Regions from separate parts of the Streptomyces sp. NPDC001594 genome, predicted to be linked through region 2. Evidence: riboswitches for the same ligand, from Rfam matches in the RefSeq annotation. Region 2 holds a riboswitch; the other holds the start of a gene.
The links. A riboswitch is a leader RNA that binds a small molecule or an ion and turns the genes downstream of it on or off. The one in region 2 is predicted to bind S-adenosylmethionine.
Positions count from the first base shown of each region.

Region 1: it holds a riboswitch for S-adenosylmethionine, as region 2 does, so the genes downstream of both, ACFY0O_RS07910 (aminotransferase class V-fold PLP-dependent enzyme) here and thrC (threonine synthase) in region 2, are expected to answer to the same signal.

Region 1 is NZ_JBIAVB010000003.1:346,052-356,768, forward strand. It holds gene ACFY0O_RS07890 (NYN domain-containing protein) at 232-1,596, opposite strand; gene ACFY0O_RS07895 (hypothetical protein) at 1,636-1,878, opposite strand; gene ACFY0O_RS07900 (rhomboid family intramembrane serine protease) at 2,004-2,726, shown strand; gene ACFY0O_RS07905 (Lrp/AsnC ligand binding domain-containing protein) at 2,723-3,004, shown strand; gene ACFY0O_RS07910 (aminotransferase class V-fold PLP-dependent enzyme) at 3,075-4,475, opposite strand; SAM riboswitch class IV at 4,707-4,823, opposite strand; gene trpD (anthranilate phosphoribosyltransferase) at 4,902-5,966, opposite strand; gene ACFY0O_RS07920 (cytochrome bc complex cytochrome b subunit) at 6,133-7,758, opposite strand; gene ACFY0O_RS07925 (Rieske 2Fe-2S domain-containing protein) at 7,755-8,813, opposite strand; gene ACFY0O_RS07930 (c-type cytochrome) at 8,810-9,619, opposite strand; gene ACFY0O_RS07935 (heme-copper oxidase subunit III) at 9,697-10,317, opposite strand; gene ACFY0O_RS07940 (hypothetical protein) at 10,518-10,717, shown strand, end outside.
Region 2 is NZ_JBIAVB010000027.1:9,856-20,572, reverse strand. It holds gene groL (chaperonin GroEL) at 1-728, opposite strand, end outside; gene ACFY0O_RS35670 (cold-shock protein) at 1,083-1,289, opposite strand; gene ACFY0O_RS35665 (ubiquitin-like small modifier protein 1) at 1,684-1,962, opposite strand; gene thrC (threonine synthase) at 1,999-3,324, opposite strand; SAM riboswitch class I at 3,318-3,456, opposite strand; gene ACFY0O_RS35655 (glucosyl-3-phosphoglycerate synthase) at 3,660-4,610, shown strand; gene ACFY0O_RS35650 (trehalose-6-phosphate synthase) at 4,726-6,186, shown strand; partial or broken gene ACFY0O_RS35645 (transcriptional regulator) at 6,444-6,599, opposite strand; gene otsB (trehalose-phosphatase) at 6,649-7,503, opposite strand; gene ACFY0O_RS35635 (DUF3263 domain-containing protein) at 7,560-7,799, opposite strand; gene ACFY0O_RS35630 (extracellular solute-binding protein) at 7,992-9,233, opposite strand; gene ACFY0O_RS35625 (ROK family protein) at 9,518-10,477, shown strand; gene nagA (N-acetylglucosamine-6-phosphate deacetylase) at 10,477-10,717, shown strand, end outside.

The sequences.
Region 1 (10,717 bases), on a different contig from region 2:
GACCCCCGTCGACACCCCGAATGAGTGACCTACCGAACGGAGGTTTGAGCAGACCCTAGTGACCCGCCTGTGATCACTTCAAATCCCGGAACGTAAAAATCCGCTCGCCTTCCGGCTTCTTTGCCCACCGCCCACGCTGCGTGCAGCGCCCTTGACGGTACGTCTCCCGGACGTACCGTCAATTCGGGCATCACACACACCGGTTACATCGGGCGCACAAGCCGCCAAGCGCTACGAAACGCGCGCGAGCCGCTTGAGCAGCAGCGCCGACGCCACGGGCCGGGCCCCCACCTTCGCCACCCCGTCGGCCACCTCGCGGTCGGTGGAGACCACGACCACCGGACGGCCGGGCGGCTCGGCCCGCACCAGCTGGCGGATCAACTCGTCCGCCGTCACGCCGGCCTTGGAGAACAGCACCCGCACCCCGCGCGGCGGCGCGAGCAGCACCGGCGCCGCCAGCTCCGCCCCGTCGAAGACGCACGTCATCTCGGCGCCGGTCTGCGCCGCCAGCATCGACAGCCCGCCCAGCAGCCGCAGCCGCTGCTTCTCCAGCGGCATCGTCGGATAGCCGGTCTTCGTCACGTTGTAGCCGTCGACCACCAGGTGCGCCTGCGGCAGCGCCAACAGCTGGTCCAGCAGCGCCGGATCGGTCTCCGACAGAGCCCGCGCCGCGATGTCCTTCGGGGTCATCCGGCCCGGCTCCACGGCGTCCACGGTGTCAGCGGGCCGCGTCGAGACCGGCGGCAGCGCCAGCTCGCGGCGCAGCCCCGCCGCCGCGTCCAGCACCGTGTCCAGCAGCAGCCTCAGCCGCATGTCCTCGACGCTGCGCCCCTCACGGGTGGCCCGGCGCGCGGTCTCCAGCGCCGACTCCGCCTCCGCCAGACGGGACTTCAGCCGCCGGGACTCGCTCTCGGCGGCGGCCACCTGCGCGGCCGCCTCGGCACGGATCCCGTCGATCTCGCCGCCGAGCTTGCGCAGCGCCGCCTCTCCCCGCTTGACGTCGCTCAAAGCACTGCGCAGCTTGCGATGAAGCGATTCCGCTTCCTTGCGCGCGAGCTCCAGATCGGCCCGCACCTGCTCGCCGCCGCTGCGCTGCGCCTCGCGCAGCTGCGCCAGTTCCTCGCGCAGCCGCTCCAGCTCGCGCCGGTTCTCGTCGTCCGCCCGCTCGGCGTCGGCGCGCTGCGCCTCCTCGCCCGCGGCGGCGACCAGCTTCACCCAGCCGGCCGGCCGCAGCACGTACGCGGCGGCCGCCACGTCCAGGGGGTCCGCGGCGGCCGGCGGGGCACCCGACTCCAGTGCCCCGGACAGTTCCGGCTGCGCCTCGCGCACCTTCTCCGCGACCCGGCTGCGGAAGACCCCGTCGCTCTCCACGGCGGCGGCCATCGCGGTGCCCGCGAACTTGGCGCGCCGGGTCGGGGTGAACCGGGCGTACTGGCGCAGCTGCGCGGGCAGGTCGGCGACCGTCAGGCCGCCGAAGGCGTCCGAGACGAGCGCGACGACCCGGCGCCGCACGCCTTCCGGCAGCGGGCGGTCGAGGACCTCCGCGGCGTCGCGGGCCGCGTCGGCCGGCCCGGCGCCGCTTCCTGGCTCCACAATCCGTCACCCCTACCGTGATCTACTGTGGGCCCGGCTCCCTCAGGAGTCGGCGCCCGGCCTGTCGACGAGCTCGATCTGGTCCACCGCGTTGCACCAGCGGCAGCGGACCGACTCGATGGTCTCACTGACCACCTCGCGCTCCTCGACCTTGGGCTCCCCGGCCAGATCGAGGTGGACGTACTCCACGACCTTCGACGATCGGGTGACATCGAACCGCGTGAGGTTGCCGCACAGGGTGCAGCGCCACCGGGTGGTGTCGGTCGGCAGGGGAACCGTCGTCATCAGGCCGCTCTCTCCTTCGTAGCTCATTCAATTAAAGCCTTCCGCGGCCGTCGGCGGACCGCAGCACGTAACCCTACGGCCTGGCACCACCCTCAGGGGGGTCCGCCTGCGTCATGCTCTGTCGCATGATCGTAAAGTGGCGGGCCGTCCGCGAGGCGGCGCGGGGCCCCGTGGTCACCTACGCGCTGATCGCCGGCTGCTGCGCGGCCTTCCTGACGAGCCCGGCTTCCGGCCTGAACCCGTCGTTCGGGACGGGCGAGAGGCTGATGGAGACGGGGACGGCCTACTTCCGGCACTGGGGCGTGGTCCCGGACGAGCTCTTCTCCGGGGGCGTCCGCCCCCTGCTGACCCCGCTGACGGCGCTGTTCGTCCACGGCAGCTGGCTGCACCTGCTCGGGAACATGCTGTTCCTCTACGTCTTCGGCGCCATGACGGAGCAGCGGATGGGCCGGCCGGCGTTCCTCGTCTTCTACCTCTGCACCGGCTACGTGGCCCTGGCCGTCTACGCGGCCGCCAACGCCTCCTCCGACCAGACCCTGGTCGGGGCGTCCGGCGCGATCTCTGCGGCGCTGGGCGCGTTCCTGTGCCTGTTCCCGCGGGCGCGGGTGACGAGCCTGTTCCCGTTCCTGCTGTTCCTGCCGCTGCGCTTCCCGGCGTGGATCGTGCTGATGTTCTGGTTCGGGCTGCAGTGGCTGGCCGCGCACCGGGCCGGGAGCGGGCCGGGGGTGGCGTACCTGGCCCATGTCGTGGGCTTCTCGGTGGGGTTCTGCTACGCGTGGGCGCGATATCGCCGTACGACTAGAGTGAGGCGAACAGTCACTGCCGGCGAGGGAGACAGCCCACCGTGATCACCGCGATCGTGCTCATCAAGACCAGCGTGGACCGGATCCCCGAGATCGCGGAGTCCATCGCGCAGCTGGACAGTGTCAGCGAGGTCTACTCCGTCACGGGTACGTACGACCTGATCGCGCTGGTCCGCGTGGCCCGGCACGAGAACCTGGCGGACGTCATCCCGGGCCGGATCAGCAAGATCCCGGGCGTCGAGGCCACGGACACGCACGTCGCGTTCCGCACGTACTCCCAGCACGACCTGGAAGCGGCCTTCGCCATCGGGCTGGACGCGTAGCCCTCTCCCCGGGCCGCGCCTCAGTCGCCGGCGGGCTGGAAGACCCGGCCCCGCCGGCGACCACAACCCGCTACACGGCCGGGACGCAGCGGCCGTCCTCCGTGCGGTACTGCCACTTCGCGCCGGACGTGACGAGTTCCCGCACCGCGCGGACGAAGCGCTCCACGTGCTCGTCCGGGGTGCCGGCACCGAAGCTGACGCGGATCGCGTTCAGGGACCTCTCGCCCGGCGCCGCCTCGGGCGCCCCGCACTCGCCCTGGGCCTGCGGCTCGCTGCCGAGCAGGGTGCGGACCAGCGGGTGGGCGCAGAACAGGCCGTCGCGCACCCCGATCCCGTACTCCGCGGACAGCGCCGCCGCGAAGTGCGAGCTGTTCCAGCCGTCGACCACGAACGAGATGACGCCGACGCGCGGGGCGTCGTCCCCGAAGAGGGAGAGGATCCGGACGGCCGGGACCTCCGCCAGGCCCTCGCGGACCTTCGCGACGAGGTGCCGCTCGCGGGCGACGAGGCCCTCGAAGCCCGCCTCCTGAAGCGCCCGGCAGGCGGAGGCGATGGAGTAGACGCCGATGACGTTCGGGGAGCCGGCCTCGTGGCGGGCGGCGGTGGTGTGCCACTCGACGTCCACGCCGCCGTCCTCGCGGCGGGCCACCTTGCGGGAGGCGCCGCCCCCGGCGAGGTACGGCTCGGCCTCCTGGAGCCAGTCCGCGCGCCCGGCCAGCACGCCCGAGCCGAAGGGCGCGTACAGCTTGTGCCCCGAGAAGGCGACCCAGTCCACGTCCAGCTCCCGCACCGAGACGGGGTGGTGGGGCGCCAGCTGGGCGGCGTCCAGCACGATCCGGGCGCCGTGGGCGTGCGCGGCGGCGGCCAGCTCCTTGACCGGCCACAGCTCACCGGTGACGTTGGACGCGCCGGTCACGCACACCAGGGCGGGGCCGTAGGGGTCGCGGTCGGCGAGCGCCCGCTCCAGGGTGGCGACGGCCTGGGCCGGGGTGCGCGGGGCGTTGAGGTACGTGACCTGCGCGTCGCGCCAGGGCAGCAGCGAGGCGTGGTGCTCGGTCTCGAAGACGAAGACCTGGCAGTCGGCCGGGAGCACGGCGGCGAGCAGGTTGAGGGAGTCGGTGGTGGACCGGGTGAAGACGACCTGGTCGCCCGCGCGGCAGTCGAGGAACTCGGCGACGGTGGCCCGGCTCTGCTCGAAGAGGTCGGTGGACAGCTGCGAGAGGTAGCCGGCGCCGCGGTGGACGCTGCCGTAGTACGGGGCGTACGCGGCCACGTCGTCCCAGACCCGCTGGAGCGCCGGGGCGCTGGCCGCGTAGTCCAGGGCCGCGTAGGTGACCTCGCCGCCGGTGACGAGCGGGACGGTGACGTCCCGGCCGAGGACGGCCAGCGGCTCGGCACAGCAAGGGCCCTCGGCAGTGGCAGCGGCGGGGGCGCAGGCGTCGGTGGTGGCGGCGTTCAGGGATGCGGACATGGCGGTATCTCCCGGCAGGCAGGGCTGAATGGCTTCGGTGACCCCGTACGCGGGTACGGCGGCGCGCGTCGTCGGCGTCGGCCGTCAGGGGTACGGGAAGTGCCTCGGAAGGGATGCGGGTCCGCGGAAGGGACCCTGTTCCGAGGGATGAAGGAGGGGCGGAGTCGCCCTATCGCATTCGCTTGCTCACGGAAAACGCTCCTCGAGAGACCAGGACCCCTGGTGTCGAGGGATCCGCGCTTGCCGTAGACCTCGCTGCCTACGACCTGGTCATCACCCGGGGCACCCCGCCACGGAAGGAGGGTTGCCGGACAGCAAGCCGGGGCCTAAACGCTGTCACTCGTGACCTTGGAGAGCATCCTGCCACACGGTCCGCCACACGCAAGACCCCGGTCCACATGGTGGACCGGGGCCGAGTGGGAAGGCTCAGGCGTTGCTGGCCGTCACCCAGCGTTCCAGCGCGGCCCGGGCGGCGCCCGAGTCGATGGAATGCGCCGCACGGGTCATGCCCGCGGACAGCTCCTCCTCCAGCGAGCCCGTGCCGGGGTCCAGGGCGACCAGGGCGGAGGCCGCGTTCAACAGGACGGCGTCGCGCACCGGGCCGGTCTCCCCGGCCAGCAGCCGGCGGGCCACGTCGGCGTTGTAGGAGGGGTCGCCGCCGCGCAGGGCGGAGATGTCGACGGTCGTGATGCCCACGTCGCGCGGGTCGAAGGCGTGCTCGGTGATCCCGCCGTCGCGGACCCACCACACGCGGGAGGTGCCGGTGGTGGTCAGCTCGTCCAGGCCGTCGTCGCCGCGGAAGACGAGGGCGGAGGTGTTCCGCTCGGCGAGCACCCCGGCCATGATCGGGGCCAGCCGGCCGTCCGCGACGCCGACCGCCTGGGCGGTGACCCGGGCGGGGTTGGTGAGCGGGCCGAGGCCGTTGAAGGCGGTGCGGATCCCGAGGTCGCGGCGGGCCGAGGCCGCGTACCGCAGGGCGGGGTGGAAGACGACCGCGGCGCAGAAGGTGATGCCGGCCTCCTCGGCGACCTCCGCCACCCGCTTCGGGGTCAGGCCCAGGTTGACGCCGAGCTTCTCCAGGACGTCGGAGGAGCCACTGGCGGAGGAGGCGGCCCGGTTGCCGTGCTTGACCACCTTCGCGCCCGCTCCGGCGGCGACGATGGCCGACATGGTGGAGATGTTGACGGTCTTGGCGCCGTCGCCGCCGGTGCCGACGATGTCCACGGTCCGCCCGGGCACCTCGATCAGGTTGGCGTGGGCGTACATCGTGCGGACCAGGCCCGTGTACTCCTGGACGGTCTCGCCCTTGGCCCGCAGGGCCACAGCGAAGCCGGCGATCTGCGCGTCGGTGGCCTCCCCGCGCATGATCCGCTCCATGGCCCAGGCGGTGTCGTCGGAGGTGAGGTCGCGGCCGCTGAGCAGGGCCTCCAGGATGCCCGGCCAGGTGGGGGCCGCCACGCTGTCGCCGCCTGCCGGGGTCGCAACGTTCATGGTCAGCTCCTGCTGCTCGTCGGGTTCTCCCGTCCAAAGGGAAGGATCTCAGCCTATCCAGCCCCGGAGACGGCAATGAGCCCCCGTCCAGACCCTGGACGGGGGCTCTTGCCGTGGCGACACCAGGATCGACCTGGATCGATCCCTCAAGCGGTCCTACCGGAGATCAGTGGTGGCCGTGGCCCGACTGGATCTCCTTGTACTCCTCCGTGGTGGGCTTGGAGATCTGGTTGCCCTCCGCGTAGAAGCCCTTGCTCAGCTTCGCGCGCAGCTTCTCGCCGCGCGTCACCTTGCGCTCGACACCGTTCTCGTCGACCGTCGGGCCGAGTTCGAGCGGCTTGTACTGCTCGTGCGCCGTGAGGGTGTGCAGCTTGCCCTGCGGCAGCGGCTCGTGGACCTCGACGAACTCACCGTGCGGCAGACGCTTGATGATGCCGGTCTCGCGACCGTGCAGCACCTTGTCGTGGTCCCGGCGCTGGAGGCCGAGGCAGATCCGCTTGGTGGCGATGAAGGCCAGGACCGGGACGACGAAGAAGCCGATCCGGACGAACCAGGTGATCGAGTTGATCGACAGGTGGAAGTACTGGGCGAACATGTCGTTGCCGCCGCCGATGAGGAGCACGATGTACTCCGAGATCCAGGCGACACCGAAGGCCGTACGGGTCGGGACGTTGCGCGGGCGGTCCAGGATGTGGTGCTCGCGCTTGTCGCCGGTGACCCAGGACTCGATGAACGGCCAGACGGCGATCGCGCCGAGGACCAGCGGGAAGAGCAGCAGCGGGATGAACACGCCCAGGACGAGCGTGTGGCCCCACAGGTTGATCTCCCAGCCGGGCATGGCACGGATCAGGCCTTCCGGCATACCCATGTACCAGTCGGGCTGCGCACCGGTGGACACGTGGTCCGGGCGGTACGGGCCGAGCGCCCAGATCGGGTTGATCGAGGCGAGGGCCGCGATGGCCGCGATGACACCGAAGACCAGGAAGAAGAAGCCTCCGGCCTTGGCCATGTAGACCGGCAGCAGCGGCATGCCGACGACGTTGTTGTTCGTCCGGCCGGGGCCCGCGAACTGGGTGTGCTTGTGGTAGAAGACCAGGATCAGGTGCGCCACCAGCAGGCCCAGCATGATGCCGGGCAGCAGCAGGATGTGGATCGAGTAGAACCGGGCGACGAAGTCGCCGCCGGGGAACTCGCCGCCGAAGAGGAAGAACGACAGGTACGTGCCGACGATCGGCACGGACAGGATCGCGCCCTCCATGAAGCGGACACCGGTGCCCGAGAGCAGGTCGTCCGGCAGGGAGTAACCGGTGAAGCCGGTGAACATGCCGAGGACCAGCAGCAGGAAGCCGAAGATCCAGTTGATCTCACGCGGCTTGCGGAACGCGCCGGTGAAGAAGACGCGCATCATGTGCACGACCATCGCGGCGACGAAGATCAGCGCCGACCAGTGGTGGATCTGCCGGATGAGCAGACCGCCGCGGACGTCGAAGCTGATGTCCAGGGTCGAGGCGAAGGCCTCGGACATCTGGACGCCCTGCATCGGCACGTACGAGCCGTGGTACACGACCTCGTTCATGCTCGGGTGGAAGAACAGCGTCAGGTACACACCCGTGAGGATGATGATGATGAAGCTGTAGAGGCAGATCTCACCCAGCATGAAGGACCAGTGGTCCGGGAAGATCTTGCGCATGTTCGCCTTGGCGAGGCTGTAGATCCCCAGGCGGCCGTCCGCCCAGTCGGCTACGCGCTCACCGCGCGGCGCTTTGCGCTCGGTGGTGGTGGCAGTGCTCATCCGCGCTCCCAGAATGCAGGACCGACGGGCTCTTCGAAGTCGCCGAGCGCTTCGAGGAAGCCTTCGTCATTCACGCCGATCCGCAGCTGCGGAAGCGCGTGACCGGCCGGGCCGAAGATGACACGGGCGCCGTCGGAGAGGTCGAAGGTGGACTGGTGGCACGGGCAGAGCACGTGGTGCGTCTGCTGCTCGTACAGGCTGATCGGGCAGCCGACGTGGGTGCAGATCTTCGAGTAGGCCACGATGCCCTCGTGGGACCACTCGAGTTCCTGCTTGTCCTTGATGTCCTCCGGCTTGATCCGGACGAGCATCAGGGCGGCCTTGGCGATCTGGTTCTGGAAGTCGTGCTGGTCCTCTTCCAGGCCCTCGGGCATGGCGAAGGTCAGCGAACCCACCAGGACGTCCTCGGGGCGCAGCGGCTCCATGGTGTTCTGGTTGATGATCAGCTTGCCCTTGGCCCACAGGGTCTTGCGCAGCTTGTCCTCGGGCAGCGTGCCCAGGTCGCGGAGCAGGACCACGCCGGCGAGCGGCACCAGGGACAGCGCACCGATCAGGGTGTTGCGGATGAGCGGGCGGCGGGCGATGCCGGACTCGTTCGCACCGTCGGCGAAGTCCTGCATGACCTTGGCCTTGACGTCCGCCGGCGCCGCGATCTCGTGGCGCTCGTCGGCGACCTCGACATCGGACATCAGGGTGCGGGCCCAGTGGACCGCGCCCGCGCCGATGCAGAAGAGGGCCACGCCCAGGGTCAGACCCAGGGCGAAGTTCAGCGCGCTGACCTTGCCGATCGGGAAGACGTAGATGATCTTCTCGACCGGGATGGACACGTAGGCGGCGATGAAGCCGACGGTGGCCAGCATCGACAGCGTGAACAGCATCGCGACCGTGCGCTCGGACCGCTTGGCGGCCCGCTCGTCGATGTCCTGGATGCGCGGCTTGTGGACCGGCAGGCCCGGGTCGGCGAACGGGTCGTCCGCGACCGCTACGGCACCGTGGTGCGCGTCGCCCTGCTCGCTCGGCAGGTGCTTGTCTTCGGGAATGTCTTGGCTACTCATGACTTCTTGGCCTTAGCGGTGTGGGCCGCGACCCAGACGGCGACAGCGATCAGCGCACCCAGACCGAAGATCCAGCCGAACAGACCCTCGGAGACGGGGCCGAGGCCGCCGAGCTTCAGGCCGCCAGGGCTGACCGACTTCTCGCCGTTCACGGTCTGGAGGTACGCGATGATGTCCTTCTTCTGCTTCTCCGGCATGGTGCTGTCCGGGAAGGAGGGCATGTTCTGCGGGCCGGTGAGCATGGCCTCGTAGATGTGCTTCGGCTCGACGCCCTCGAGGTTCGGGGCGTACTTGCCGTTCGTCAGCGCGCCGCCCTCACCGGTGAAGTTGTGGCACTGCGCGCAGTTGTTGCGGAACAGCTCGCCACCGGCGGCGATGTCGGCGCCGGCCGGGTCGTACTGCTTCCCGGTGGGCGTGATCGGGCCGGCTCCGAGCGAGGCGATGTACGCCGCGAGCTGGTCGATCTGGGCCTGGGAGTAGATGTTCCGCTTCTTCGGCACCTGGGCGCCGGGCTGCTGGGCGGGCATGCGGCCCGTGCTCACCTGGAAGTCGACGGCCGCGGAGCCGACGCCGACCAGGCTCGGGCCGTCAGAGGAACCCTGACCGCCGGTTCCGTGGCAGCTTGCGCAGCCCACGGCGTAGAGCTTCTTGCCCTCCTCGATGGCGAGGGACTGGGCGGTTTCATCGGCCTGCGCCTTGCCCGCGGGCGCGAAGGCGGCGTACAGCCCCCCCGTGACCGCCAGCGCGAAGAGTAGAACGACGACCGCCGCCAGCGGATGGCGTCGTCGTGCGGAAAGCTTTTTCACGGATTACCCCGGTGTCAGGATCTTCTGCGTCGGTGTTTCTGGATGGTGCGCCGGGAACGGGCCCGGCGACGGGTTCGCTACTTGATCAGGTAGATCGTCGCGAAGAGGCCGATCCAGACGACATCGACGAAGTGCCAGTAGTAGGACACGACGATGGCCGACGTGGCCTGTTCGTGGGTGAACCTCTTGGCCGCGTACGTCCGGCCGAGGACCAGCAGGAAGGCGATGAGTCCGCCCGTCACGTGCAGCCCGTGGAAGCCGGTGGTCAGGTAGAACACCGTGCCGTACGGGTCGGACGAGAGGCTCAGGCCTTCCTCCTTGACCAGGTCGGTGTACTCGAACACCTGGCCGCCAATGAAGATCGCACCCATGACGAACGTGATGATGAACCACGTCCGGAGCTTCTTCACATCACCGCGCTCGGCGGCGAAGACGCCGAGCTGGCAGGTGAGGGAGGAGAGCACCAGGATCGTGGTGTTCGTCGCCGAGAAGGGCAGGTTCAAGGCCGAGGCCTGTTCCGTCCAATGCTCGGCGCCCATCACGGATCGCAGGGTGAAGTACATCGCGAAGAGGGCCGCGAAGAACATCAGCTCGGAACTCAACCAGATGATGGTTCCGACGCTGACGAGGTTCGGCCGGTTGACCGTCGGGTGCGCGTGCCCGGTATCTACTGTCGTTGCTGTCGCCACGACCGACATTATGTCGGTCGCTTATCCCGCCCTCACCCCGGGGGGTGCCGTTCGGAGTGTCAGGGGGGTGTGCAAGGCCCGAACGGCCCATCAGATCACCCCTGCGCGGCCTCTCCCACCAGGCTGGCGGAACCGATGTTGACAGGGGGTCGGACGGAGTAGCATCCCGCGCATCATCAGCGTGATTCATGGACACGTGGAGGAACGAAATGCGGGCGACTGCGCGGGTTCTGGTCTACAGCGACGACGCGGGCACCCGGGAGCAGGTGCGGCTGGCGGCCGGGCGCAGGCCGGCCGCGGACCTGCCGCCGGTGGAGTTCCTGGAATGTGCCACTCTTCCAGCCGTCCTCAAGGAACTGGACGCCGGCGGCATCGACGTGTGCGTGCTGGACGGCGAGGCGGTTCCGGC
Region 2 (10,717 bases):
TTGCCGGACTGCATGACCTTCTCCAGGAGCGGCAGCAGGTCCTTGACCGAGCCGATCTTGGAGTTGACGATCAGGATGTACGGGTCGTCGAGGGACGCCTCCATACGCTCCATGTCGGTGGCGAAGTACGCCGAGATGTAGCCCTTGTCGAAGCGCATGCCCTCGGTGAGCTCCAGCTCCAGACCGAAGGTCTGGGACTCCTCGACGGTGATGACGCCTTCCTTGCCGACCTTGTCCATGGCCTCGGCGATGAGCTCGCCGATCTGGGTGTCGGCGGCGGAGATGGAGGCCGTGGAAGCGATCTGCTCCTTGGTCTCGACATCCTTGGCCTGGGCGAGCAGGGCGGCGGAGACGGCCTCGACGGCCTTCTCGATACCACGCTTGAGGGCCATCGGGTTGGCACCGGCGGCCACGTTGCGCAGACCCTCGCGGACGAGCGCCTGGGCAAGGACGGTGGCGGTGGTCGTACCGTCGCCGGCGACGTCGTCCGTCTTCTTGGCGACTTCCTTGACCAGCTCGGCGCCGATCTTCTCGTACGGGTCCTCGAGCTCGATCTCCTTGGCGATGGAGACGCCGTCGTTGGTGATCGTGGGCGCACCCCACTTCTTCTCAAGGACGACGTTGCGACCCTTGGGGCCAAGGGTGACCTTGACGGCGTCGGCGAGCTGGTTCATGCCACGCTCGAGACCGCGCCGGGCCTCCTCGTTGAACGAAATGATCTTGGCCATCTGAAGTGGTCCTCCAGGACTGGGGTTCCCCCCACGCCGCCAAGCGTCAGGGGAGGGTGGATTGCTCCGGACCGCGCCCGCGCCCGCGACGGACGGCCTGCCGACCCGGCGGTTCCTTCCCGCCGGACCCTGCGGGCCTCACCGGCCCGGTCCTCGTCTTGTAGCACTCTCACCCGGAGAGTGCTAACGCCAATGATTAGCACTCGGCCCCCACGAGTGCAAGCGGCTTCGAGACATGCCGGGCCGGCGTGCGCGCCGTACCGGTCCGGGACATACGTGAGGGGCCCGCATCCCGGCCGGGATGGGGGCCCCTCACGTGTTGGTGCGTGCGTCGGTGGCCGATCGCGCTTCGACTCAGCCGGCCGCGAGCTTGACCATGTCAGCCTGCGGACCCTTCTGGCCCTGCGAGATCTCGAACTCGACCCGCTGACCCTCTTCAAGGGTGCGGTACCCGTCCATCTGGATGGCGCTGTAGTGGACGAACACATCCGCGCCACCGTCGACCGCGATGAAGCCGTAGCCCTTCTCCGCGTTGAACCACTTGACGGTGCCCTGAGCCATGCCTAACTCCCCTATTACTGGCCCTTGCGCAGGTCCGCACTTCGCGGACCCGGGTCAGAACTTGCGCCGGAACGCCTCGACCGGGGCTGAATGTATCCGCACCGCTGCTGTCTGCAACAGGTCATTCCGACGAGAAATCTGGACACGCGCAAACGTGGAAATGGGCTGAAAAGTTGGCGTATTCCTGGGCAAGTCGGGCCAGACGAACCGCACCAATGCCCCAAAAGGCGCACGCATGTTGACTCAATGTCAACCCTCATACAGCCCGTTCATATGCGGCGGGCAAGAACAGCGGAGGGGACTTCCCCAACTCTACCGCGCCCAATCAAGCAGAATTGCCCCCTCCGCTTCTAGCGGAGGGGGCAATTCTGATTACTTCCGGGCGCGCGACGGCTCAGCAGCCGCCGGCGACGGCGGGGATGATCGAGACGCCCGCGCCGTCCGGCGTCGCCGTCTGCAGGCCGCCCTCGAAGCGCACGTCGTCGTCGTTGACGTAGACGTTCACGAAGCGGCGCAGCTTGCCCTGGTCGTCCAGGACGCGCGCGGCGATGCCCGGGTGGTTCGCCTCCAGGGAGTCGATCACCTCGGCCAGGGTCGCGCCCTCGGCCGGGACCTCGGCGGCGCCGCCGGTGTAGGTGCGCAGGATGGTGGGGATGCGGACGTTGACGCTCATGGCGCTACCGCCTTTCCGTGTAGTGCGAGGGAAGGGTCAGGCCAGGCCGGCGGCGCGGAACGCGTCCAGGCTCGGGCGGATGGTGGCGGTCTGGCCGGTGCCGGCCACCGCCTCCAGGGTCTTGAGGCCGTCACCGGTGTTCAGGACCACGGTGGTCAGCGAGGGGTCCAGGACCCCGTTCTCGATGAGCTTCTTCGTCACGCCGACGGTCACGCCGCCCGCGGTCTCGGCGAAGATGCCCTCGGTCTGCGCCAGGATCCGGATCGCCTCGACGACCTGCTCGTCGTCGACGTCCTCGACGAAGCCGCCGGTGCGGCGGGCGATGTCGAGCACGTACGGGCCGTCCGCCGGGTTGCCGATGGCCAGGGACTTGGCGATCGTGTTCGGCTTCTGCGGGCGCACCACGTCGTGGCCGGCCTTGAAGGCCGTGGACACCGGGGAGCAGCCCTCGGCCTGGGCGCCGAAGATCCTGTACGGCTTGTCCTCGACCAGGCCGAGCTTGATCAGCTCCTGCAGACCCTTGTCGATCTTCGTGAGCTGCGAACCGGACGCGATCGGGATGACGAGCTGGTCGGGCAGCTGCCAGCCGAGCTGCTCGCAGATCTCGTAGGCGAGCGTCTTGGAGCCCTCGCCGTAGTACGGGCGCAGGTTGACGTTGACGAAGCCCCAGCCCTCGCCCAGCGGGTCGCCGATGAGCTCGGAGCAGAAGCGGTTCACGTCGTCGTAGTTGCCCTCGATGCCGACCAGGTCGCCACCGTAGACACCGGCCATGACGACCTTGCCCTGCTCCAGGTCGTGCGGGATGAAGACGCAGGACCGGAAGCCGGCGCGGGCGGCCGCGGCGCCGACGGCGCCGGCCAGGTTGCCGGTGGAGGAGCAGGAGAGGGTGGTGTAGCCGAACGCGCGGGCGGCCTCGACGGCGATGGCCACGACGCGGTCCTTGAAGGAGTGCGTCGGGTTGCCGGAGTCGTCCTTGACGTAGAGCTTGCCGGTGACGCCCAGCTCCTTGGCCAGGTTCTGCGCGTCCACGAGCTTGGTGAAGCCCGGGTTCAGGCTCGGCTTGGAGGCCACGTCGGCGGGGACGGGCAGCAGCGGCGCGTACCGCCAGATGTTGTTCGGGCCGGCCTCGATCGCCGCGCGCAGGGCCTCCGGGTCACCGGCGGGCAGCTCGTACGCCACCTCCAGCGGACCGAAACACTCGACGCAGGCGAAGATGGGGCCGAGCTCGAAACGGGTGCCGCACTCACGACAGGAAAGGCCGGTGGCGGGGCCGAGGTCGACGGACCCGGCGGTCTCGGATCCCGGAGCGGCAGAGGTGGCGACAGACTGTGCAGCCATGATGGCGAGGCCCTTTCTCCTCATCTTCCCCATGGCGCACTTCGCCATGAGACGGAATTGGCACCTTCCCTAGCCGGGGCCCCGCGCGAGCGAGAACCGACTGGAGGGTTGCCGGGGCTTCAACGGGCCGTGTCCCTCTGCCCCTCTGGATGAGCGGTATGGCACCGGCACACGCGCTCGAAGGCGCGCCGGTGCGTTTGTCGCGAGGCCCCCGGCATGCGGTGGACCTTCGCGTTGTTCAAGACTGTAACCGAAGGGGCGGTGGGTTGAGACAGCCGTCCGAACCGCGAGATGGATCACGATTCGGCCGAAAACCGCCGGGTCTGATGCCGCCGCCGAGTAGCCAGGGAGTGCTGAGAGTGCTGGATGAGGTGGAGCGCTGGCTGGCCGACCGCTCCTGGTCCGCCGCCGACCGACCGCTCGACCAGCTCCTCGAGCGCAAACGGGCGGCCGGGACCACCGTGAGCGTGGTGCTGCCGGCCCTCGACGAGGAAGCCACGGTCGGGGAGATCGTGCGGGTGATCCGGCGCGACCTGATCGAGGGCCTGCCGGTGCCGCTGGTCGACGAGCTGGTCGTCGTGGACTCCGGGTCCACCGACCGGACCGCCGAGGTCGCGGCCAAGGCCGGCGCCCGGGTGGTGCACCGCGACGAGATCCTGCCCCGGCTGCCCGCCGTGCGCGGCAAGGGCGAGGTGCTGTGGCGCTCGCTGCTGGCCACCACCGGCGAGATCGTCTGCTTCGTCGACGCCGACCTGCGCGACTTCTCGTCCGCGTTCGTCTCCGGCATCGTCGGCCCGCTGCTCACCGACCCGCAGGTGCAGTTCGTCAAGGCCATGTACGACCGCCCGCTGGGGGACGCGCCCGGCCAGGGCGGCCGCGTCACCGAGCTGGTGGCCCGCCCGCTGCTCAACCTCCACTGGCCGCAGCTGGCCGGCTTCGTCCAGCCCCTGGGCGGCGAGTACGCCGTACGCCGCTCCCTGCTGGAACGTCTCCCCTTCCCCGTCGGGTACGGGGTCGAGCTCGGCCTGCTCGTCGACGCCCTGCACACCGTCGGACTCGACGCGATGGCCCAGGTCGACGTCGGGGTCCGGCTGCACAAGCACCAGAGCGGGCAGGCACTGGGCCGGATGGCCGCCGCGATCTACCGCACCGCGCAGCTGCGGCTCTCGCGCGGCCATCTCGTACGGCCGGAGCTCATCCAGTTCGAGAGGGGGCCGGACGGGTTCGTTCCGCGCAGCCACTCCGTGGACACGGAGGAGCGGCCGCCGATGCTGGAGATAGGGGAGTACGCGGTCCGGCGCGTGGCGTGAGCGTCCGCGGACGGGCTGCGGCTGGGCTGAGGGCGGGCTGCGGCTTGACCAGCACGTGACGAATCGGGCATTTCCCGGACGTTTGAGCGAGGAGGCGCCGGGCTAGGTTCGCGACATGGCTTCTCAGGTACTCGTCGCCGCCAACCGCGGCCCGCTCTCGTACGCCCTCGCCGCCGACGGCAGCCTCAGCGCCCGGCGCGGCGGGGGCGGTCTCGTCTCCGGCCTGTCCGCGGCGCTCGCGGCGCAGCCGGAGGCCCTGTGGATCTGCGCGGCCCTCTCCGACGCCGACCGCGAAGCGGTCCGGCGGGGGATCTCCGAGCCGGGCGTGCGGATGCTGGACATCGACCCGGCGGTGTACGACGACGCGTACAACGGCATCGCGAACTCGGTGCTCTGGTTCACCCACCACCACCTCTACGACGTCCCCCGCGAGCCCGTCTTCGACGCGGAGTTCCGGCGGCGCTGGGACTCGTACACCGCCTACAACCAGGCCTTCGCCGAAGCCCTGGCCGAGGAGGCCGCGCCGGGCGCCCGCGTCCTCGTCCAGGACTACCACCTGGCCCTGGTCCCGGGGGCCCTGCGGGAGCTGCGCCCCGACCTGCGGATCGCGCACTTCACGCACACCCCGTGGGCCTCCCCCGACGTGCTGCACATGCTCCCGGACGACATCCGCAGCCGGCTGGTGTGGGGCATGCTCGGCGCCGACCAGCTGGGCTTCCACACGGCGGCGTGGGCCGCCGCCTTCATCAGCTGCGCCACGGTGGACGACGTGCACGGGGTCGCGGACGGCTTCGTCCCCCGCGAGGAGCACCAGGGCGGGGTGCACCACCGCAGGCTGACGGAAGACGGCCGGTACGGGGAGACGCGCTTCACCGGGGTCGGCCAGTATCCCCTGGGTGTGGACGGAGACGACCTGCGCGCCCTGGCCCACCGGCCGGAGGTCGACGAGAAGCTGGCCGCGCTGCGGGCGGAGGTGGGGGATCGGAAGACGATCGTCCGGGTGGACCGCACGGAGCTGTCGAAGAACATCCTCCGGGGCCTCCTCGCCTACCGGGAGCTGCTGACCGCCCACCCGGAGTGGCGCGGCCGGGTGGTCCACCTGGCGTCGGCCTACCCGTCCCGCCAGGACCTGGAGGTCTACCGCACCTACACGGCGTCGGTCGCCGCGCTCGCGGAGGAGATCAACGCCGAGTTCGGGACGGAGGACTGGCAGCCGGTCCTCCTCTCCGTCCAGGACGACTTCGCCCGCTCCCTGGCGGCGTACCGGATGGCGGACGTGGCGCTGATCAACCCGGTGCGGGACGGCATGAACCTGGTCGCCAAGGAGATCCCGGTGGTGTCGGAGGCGGGTTGCGTCCTGGTCCTGTCGACGGGGGCGGGGGCGTACGAGGAGCTCCGCCTGGACGCCCTGACGGTCAACCCGTACGACGTCACGGCGACGGCCGAGGCCCTGCACGCGGCCCTGACGATGCCGGGGGAGGAACGCGCGGCACGCACGAAGCGCCTGGCGGCAGCCGCCACGGCCCTCCCCCCGACGAGCTGGTTCACGGCCCAGCTGGAGGCGCTGGGGGAGTAAAGCGGGGCCGGGGCACTGGACGCCGCCGGGGGCGCGGGCCCGCCATCTCCTCCGCGAGGCGTCCCGGCCGCCCGGCGCCTGCCCACCCGCCTCCCTGGGTGCGGGGCGGTGGGCGGGGGGCGGTTCCCGCCGGGCGGTGGCGAGCAGCTGACCGGGACGGGGCGATGGTCGGGGCGGCGACGGAGCAGTCGGTGCGGGACGTGGTTCCCGTCAGTGAGCAGGCGACTACGGGGACGCAACATCCCACTCTTGCGCGCTTAGTTGGCCACGCTCAGGACGTCTGCCAACTGCCTCAGGCCTGGCGGATGGTTCGGGCCGGCCCAGAGGTCCGACACGATCGCCACGGCCAAGGTGTGATAGCGCATCCACCCCGGCGCCACCTTGCGCAGCCTCTCCAACTCCTTCACCGCTCCCCAGCAGCCGCGCGCCAGCCCCCGGCGGGGAACAGCGGCCCCCGGCCCCCTAGCCGCGCAGCTCCTCCGCCAGGCGGGCCAGGAACGCCGCCACCGCGCCCGGGCCCGGGAGGACCAGGTCGGCGCGGGCCGCGAGTTCCGGGACTTCCGCCGAGCCGCTGCACAGCAGGAGGCCCGGGAGGCCCTCCGCCCGGCGCTTCTCGACCGCCGAGTACGCCGCGAGGTCGCCCAGGTCGTCGCCCGCGTACAGGACCGGCCCCGCGTCCCGTTCCCGGAGGAACTCGGTCAGTGCGACGCCCTTGTCCATCCCCGGCGGGCGCAGTTCCAGGACGGCGCGCCCCGGCTCGACGATCAGGCCGTGGCGGGCGGCGAGCTCCGCGAGGGGTTCGCGCAGGGCCTCGAACGCCGCCTCGGGGTCCTCGGCCCGGCGGGTGTGGACGGCGAGGGCCCGGCCCTTCTCCTCGATCCAGGTCCCGCGCCACGCCCCGATGGCGTCGAGGAAGCCTGGCAGCTCGGCCCGTACCGCCGCCACGCCGGGGTGTGGGGCGGGGGCGTGCACGACGCCGGTGACGGCGTCCCACCGCTCGGCCCCGTAGTGGCCGAGGACGACGAGGTGCTCCAGGCCGGGGACCCCGGCGAAGCCCCCGTAGCGGACGGCGACCCCGGCCGGGCGGCCGGTGACCACGGCCACGGCCTCCACCCGCGGGGCGAGTGCGGCCAGCGCGGGGACGGTGTCGGGGTGCGCGCGGGCCTGGTCGGGGTCGGGGACGATGTCGGCGAGGGTGCCGTCGAAGTCGAGGGCGACGACGGCTCTGCCGGGGTCGCGGAGGAGGGCTTCGAGTCCCTCGCGTCCGGCGGCGGTGGCGGGCACGGGCATCGGCGGCTGGTGCGGATGGCTCCCCATGCCGACGACCCTACCGGCGTCGCGGCCACGCCGCCCAGACCCCCTCCGCCGGGGGTCTACCGCCGGGCCCGCTGGGCCTCGCGGATGCGGCGGAGGCGGTTGACGGTGCCGGGGGCGTGGGCGAGGGCGCGGGGGTCGTCCATGAGGGCGTTGAGGAGCTGGTAGTAGCGCACGGGGCTCAGGCCGAGCCCCTCGCGTATCGCGCGCTCCTTGGCGCCGGGGCCGGGCCAGCTGCGGCCCTCGTAGGCGAGCACGGCGGCCTCGGCATCGCTCAGGCGGGCCTCGGCATCGCTCAGGCGGGCCTCCGCGTCGGTCAGGCGGGCCTCCGCGTCGGTCAGGCGGGCCTCCGCGTCGGTCAGGCGGGCCTCGGGCGGCTGCTCCGCCGCCCCGCCCGTCTCACCCGTCTGGCCGCCGTCCGTCATACCGCCACACTAACCGGCCCCGCCGACAGCACCCGGTCCGGTGCGGGGCCGGACGGCCCCGGCGGGCTACTTCTCGCCGTCCGCCTTGCGGGCCGAGTCCGCTATCTGTTCCAGGACCTTCGCCGGCTGGCCGCCCGGCTGGACCGCCTTGCCGATGTTCTGCTTGATGTCCTCGCTGACCCCGGCCCAGGACTTCTTGCCCGCCGGGTAGAGGCGGGAGTTCGGGAGGGCGGTGAGGAAGGTGCGCAGCTGGGTGGCCTGGCCGCCGGGCGCGGACTCCATGGCGCGGTAGCCGCTGGTGGTGACGGGCAGGAGGTCGTACTGGCTGGTGAAGGTGGTCACGTTCTTCGCCGAGTACAGCTGGTCGAGGAACTTGCCGGCCTCCTTCCTGTGCCCGTTCTTGAAGGCCATGACCCAGTCCGCGACGCCCATGGTGGAGTGGTCGGTGCCGTCGGCGGTCGGCATGGCGACCATGCCGAACTTCACGCCCTTCCCGGCGGCCTGCTTCAGCAGCGTCGGGTGGCCGTTGAGCATGCCGACCTCGCCGCGCGTGAAGGCGTCGAAGGCGGCCTGGCGGTCGAGCTTGCCCGGTTCGACGGGGCCGGTGAGGCCCTGGCCGACCATGCGGTCGCGGAGGAACTCGAAGGTCTTGACGTTCTCCGGGGAGTCGATCGCGTAGGCCTCTTCGTTGTCGGTGTAGCCGCCTCCGCCGGAGAGCAGCCACATCATCGTCTCGGCCTGGGCCTCCTCGCGGCCCAGCGGCAGGGCGAAGGGGGTGGGGACGCCCGCGCCCTTGAGCTTCTTCGCCGCCGCCTCGACCTCGGCCCAGCTCTTGGGCTGCCAGGGGGTCGAGCCGTCCTTGGGGATGATCCCGGCGTCGCCGAGGAGCTTGGTGTTGTAGAAGAGCAGCCGCGTGCTGGCGACGAAGGGCATGCCGTACTGGACGCGGCGGACCTTGCCGGCGTCGGCGAGCGGGGCGAGGAAGTCGGCCTCGGTCTTGACGGAGAGCAGCTCGTCGGCGGTGTAGAGCTTGCCGGCCTCGGCGTAGTCGGCGTAGGCGCCGATCTGGGCGATGTCGGGGGCCTTGCCGGCCTTGACCATCGCGGCGACCTTGGCGTCGACCTCCGACCACGAGTAGACGCTGACCTCGACCTTGACGCCGGGGTTGTCCTTCTCGAAGGCGGTGGCGAGGTTCTTCCAGTAGCCGGTGGAGGAGTTCTGCGGATTGTCGCCGTAGTCGGCCGCCACGACCCGGAGGGTCACCTCGTTGTTCCCGGAGAGGCCCGGCACGGCTCCACAGCCGGTCAGCGCCGCTCCGGTGAGCAGCAGTGCGGCGCCGGTCGCGGCCAGCCTCTGGTAACGGCCCTTCACAGTTCTCGATCCACCCCAGGTTGTACGTACGATCCACGTAAGGTCTACACCACTTTGGCGGCTCCTCCACATCCGGAACGGCCTCACGCGCGGACTGTTTCCAAACCGTCTCGTAGCGGGGCCCGCGGACGCCTTCCGGATTTGTATGGCCGCTCAACAATCCCGCCCAATGGACTAGACCTTTCCCCTTCGAGCACGCGAGACTGTCTTCTGTGAAACCCGTGAAACACGTCATCGCCCTCGATGTGGGCGGCACCGGGATGAAGGCCGCCCTCATCGCCGACTGGGGGCACCACCCAGCGGTAGCTGGGGGAGGCACCCTGCTGCACGAGGCGCGCCGCGCCACCGGCCGCGAGCGGGGCGCCGACGCCGTCGTCGAGACGATCCTGGACTTCGCGGCCGAGCTCCTCGACCTCGGCCGGGACCGCTTCGGCACAGCCGCCTCGGCCGCCGGCGTCGCGGTCCCCGGCATCGTCGACGCCGAGCGCGGCACCGCCGTGTACGCGGCGAACCTGGGCTGGCGCGACGTACCCCTGCGGGAGCTGCTCGCCGCACGCCTGGGCGGCATCCCGGTGGCCCTGGGCCACGACGTCCGCACGGGCGGGCTCGCCGAGGGCCGCATCGGCGCCGGCCGCGGCGCCGACCGCTTCCTGTTCGTCCCCCTCGGCACGGGCATCGCCGGCGCCATCGGCATCGCCGGCCGAATCGAGGCCGGCGCCCACGGCTACGCCGGGGAGATCGGCCACATCGTGGTCCGCCCCGGCGGCCCCGCCTGCGGCTGCGGCCAGTACGGCTGCCTGGAGACCCTCGCCTCCGCCTCCGCCGTCTCGCGCGCCTGGGCGGCCGCCTCCGGCGACCCCGAGGCCGACGCCGCCGACTGCGCCAAGGCCGTGGAGTCCGGCGACGCCCGGGCCGAGGAGGTCTGGCAGGCCGCGATCGGCGCCCTCGCCGACGGGCTGGTCACCGCCGTCACGCTGCTGGACCCGAGCACGCTGATCATCGGCGGCGGGCTCGCCGAGGCCGGGGAAACCCTGTTCACACCACTGCGGACCGCCGTCGGGGAACGCGTGACGTTCCAGCGGCTGCCCGAGATCGTTCCGGCCGCCCTCGGGGACACCGCCGGATGCCTGGGCGCAGGGCTGCTCGCCTGGGACCTACTCGCCACGGAGGTACCTGCCTGATGTCCGGACGCGCACAGAGCACCGTTCTCTCCGGCGCCAGGGTGGTGCTGCCCACCGGGATCGTCGCGGGCGGCCGCGTCATCGTCGAGGGCGCCCGGATCGCCGGCAGCGCCCACGAGGACACCGCACGCGTGGACCTCTCCGGCCACTGGATCGTCCCCGGCTTCGTGGACATGCACAACCACGGCGGCGGCGGCGCCTCCTTCACCTCCGGCACCGCCGAGGAGGTCCTCACCGGCG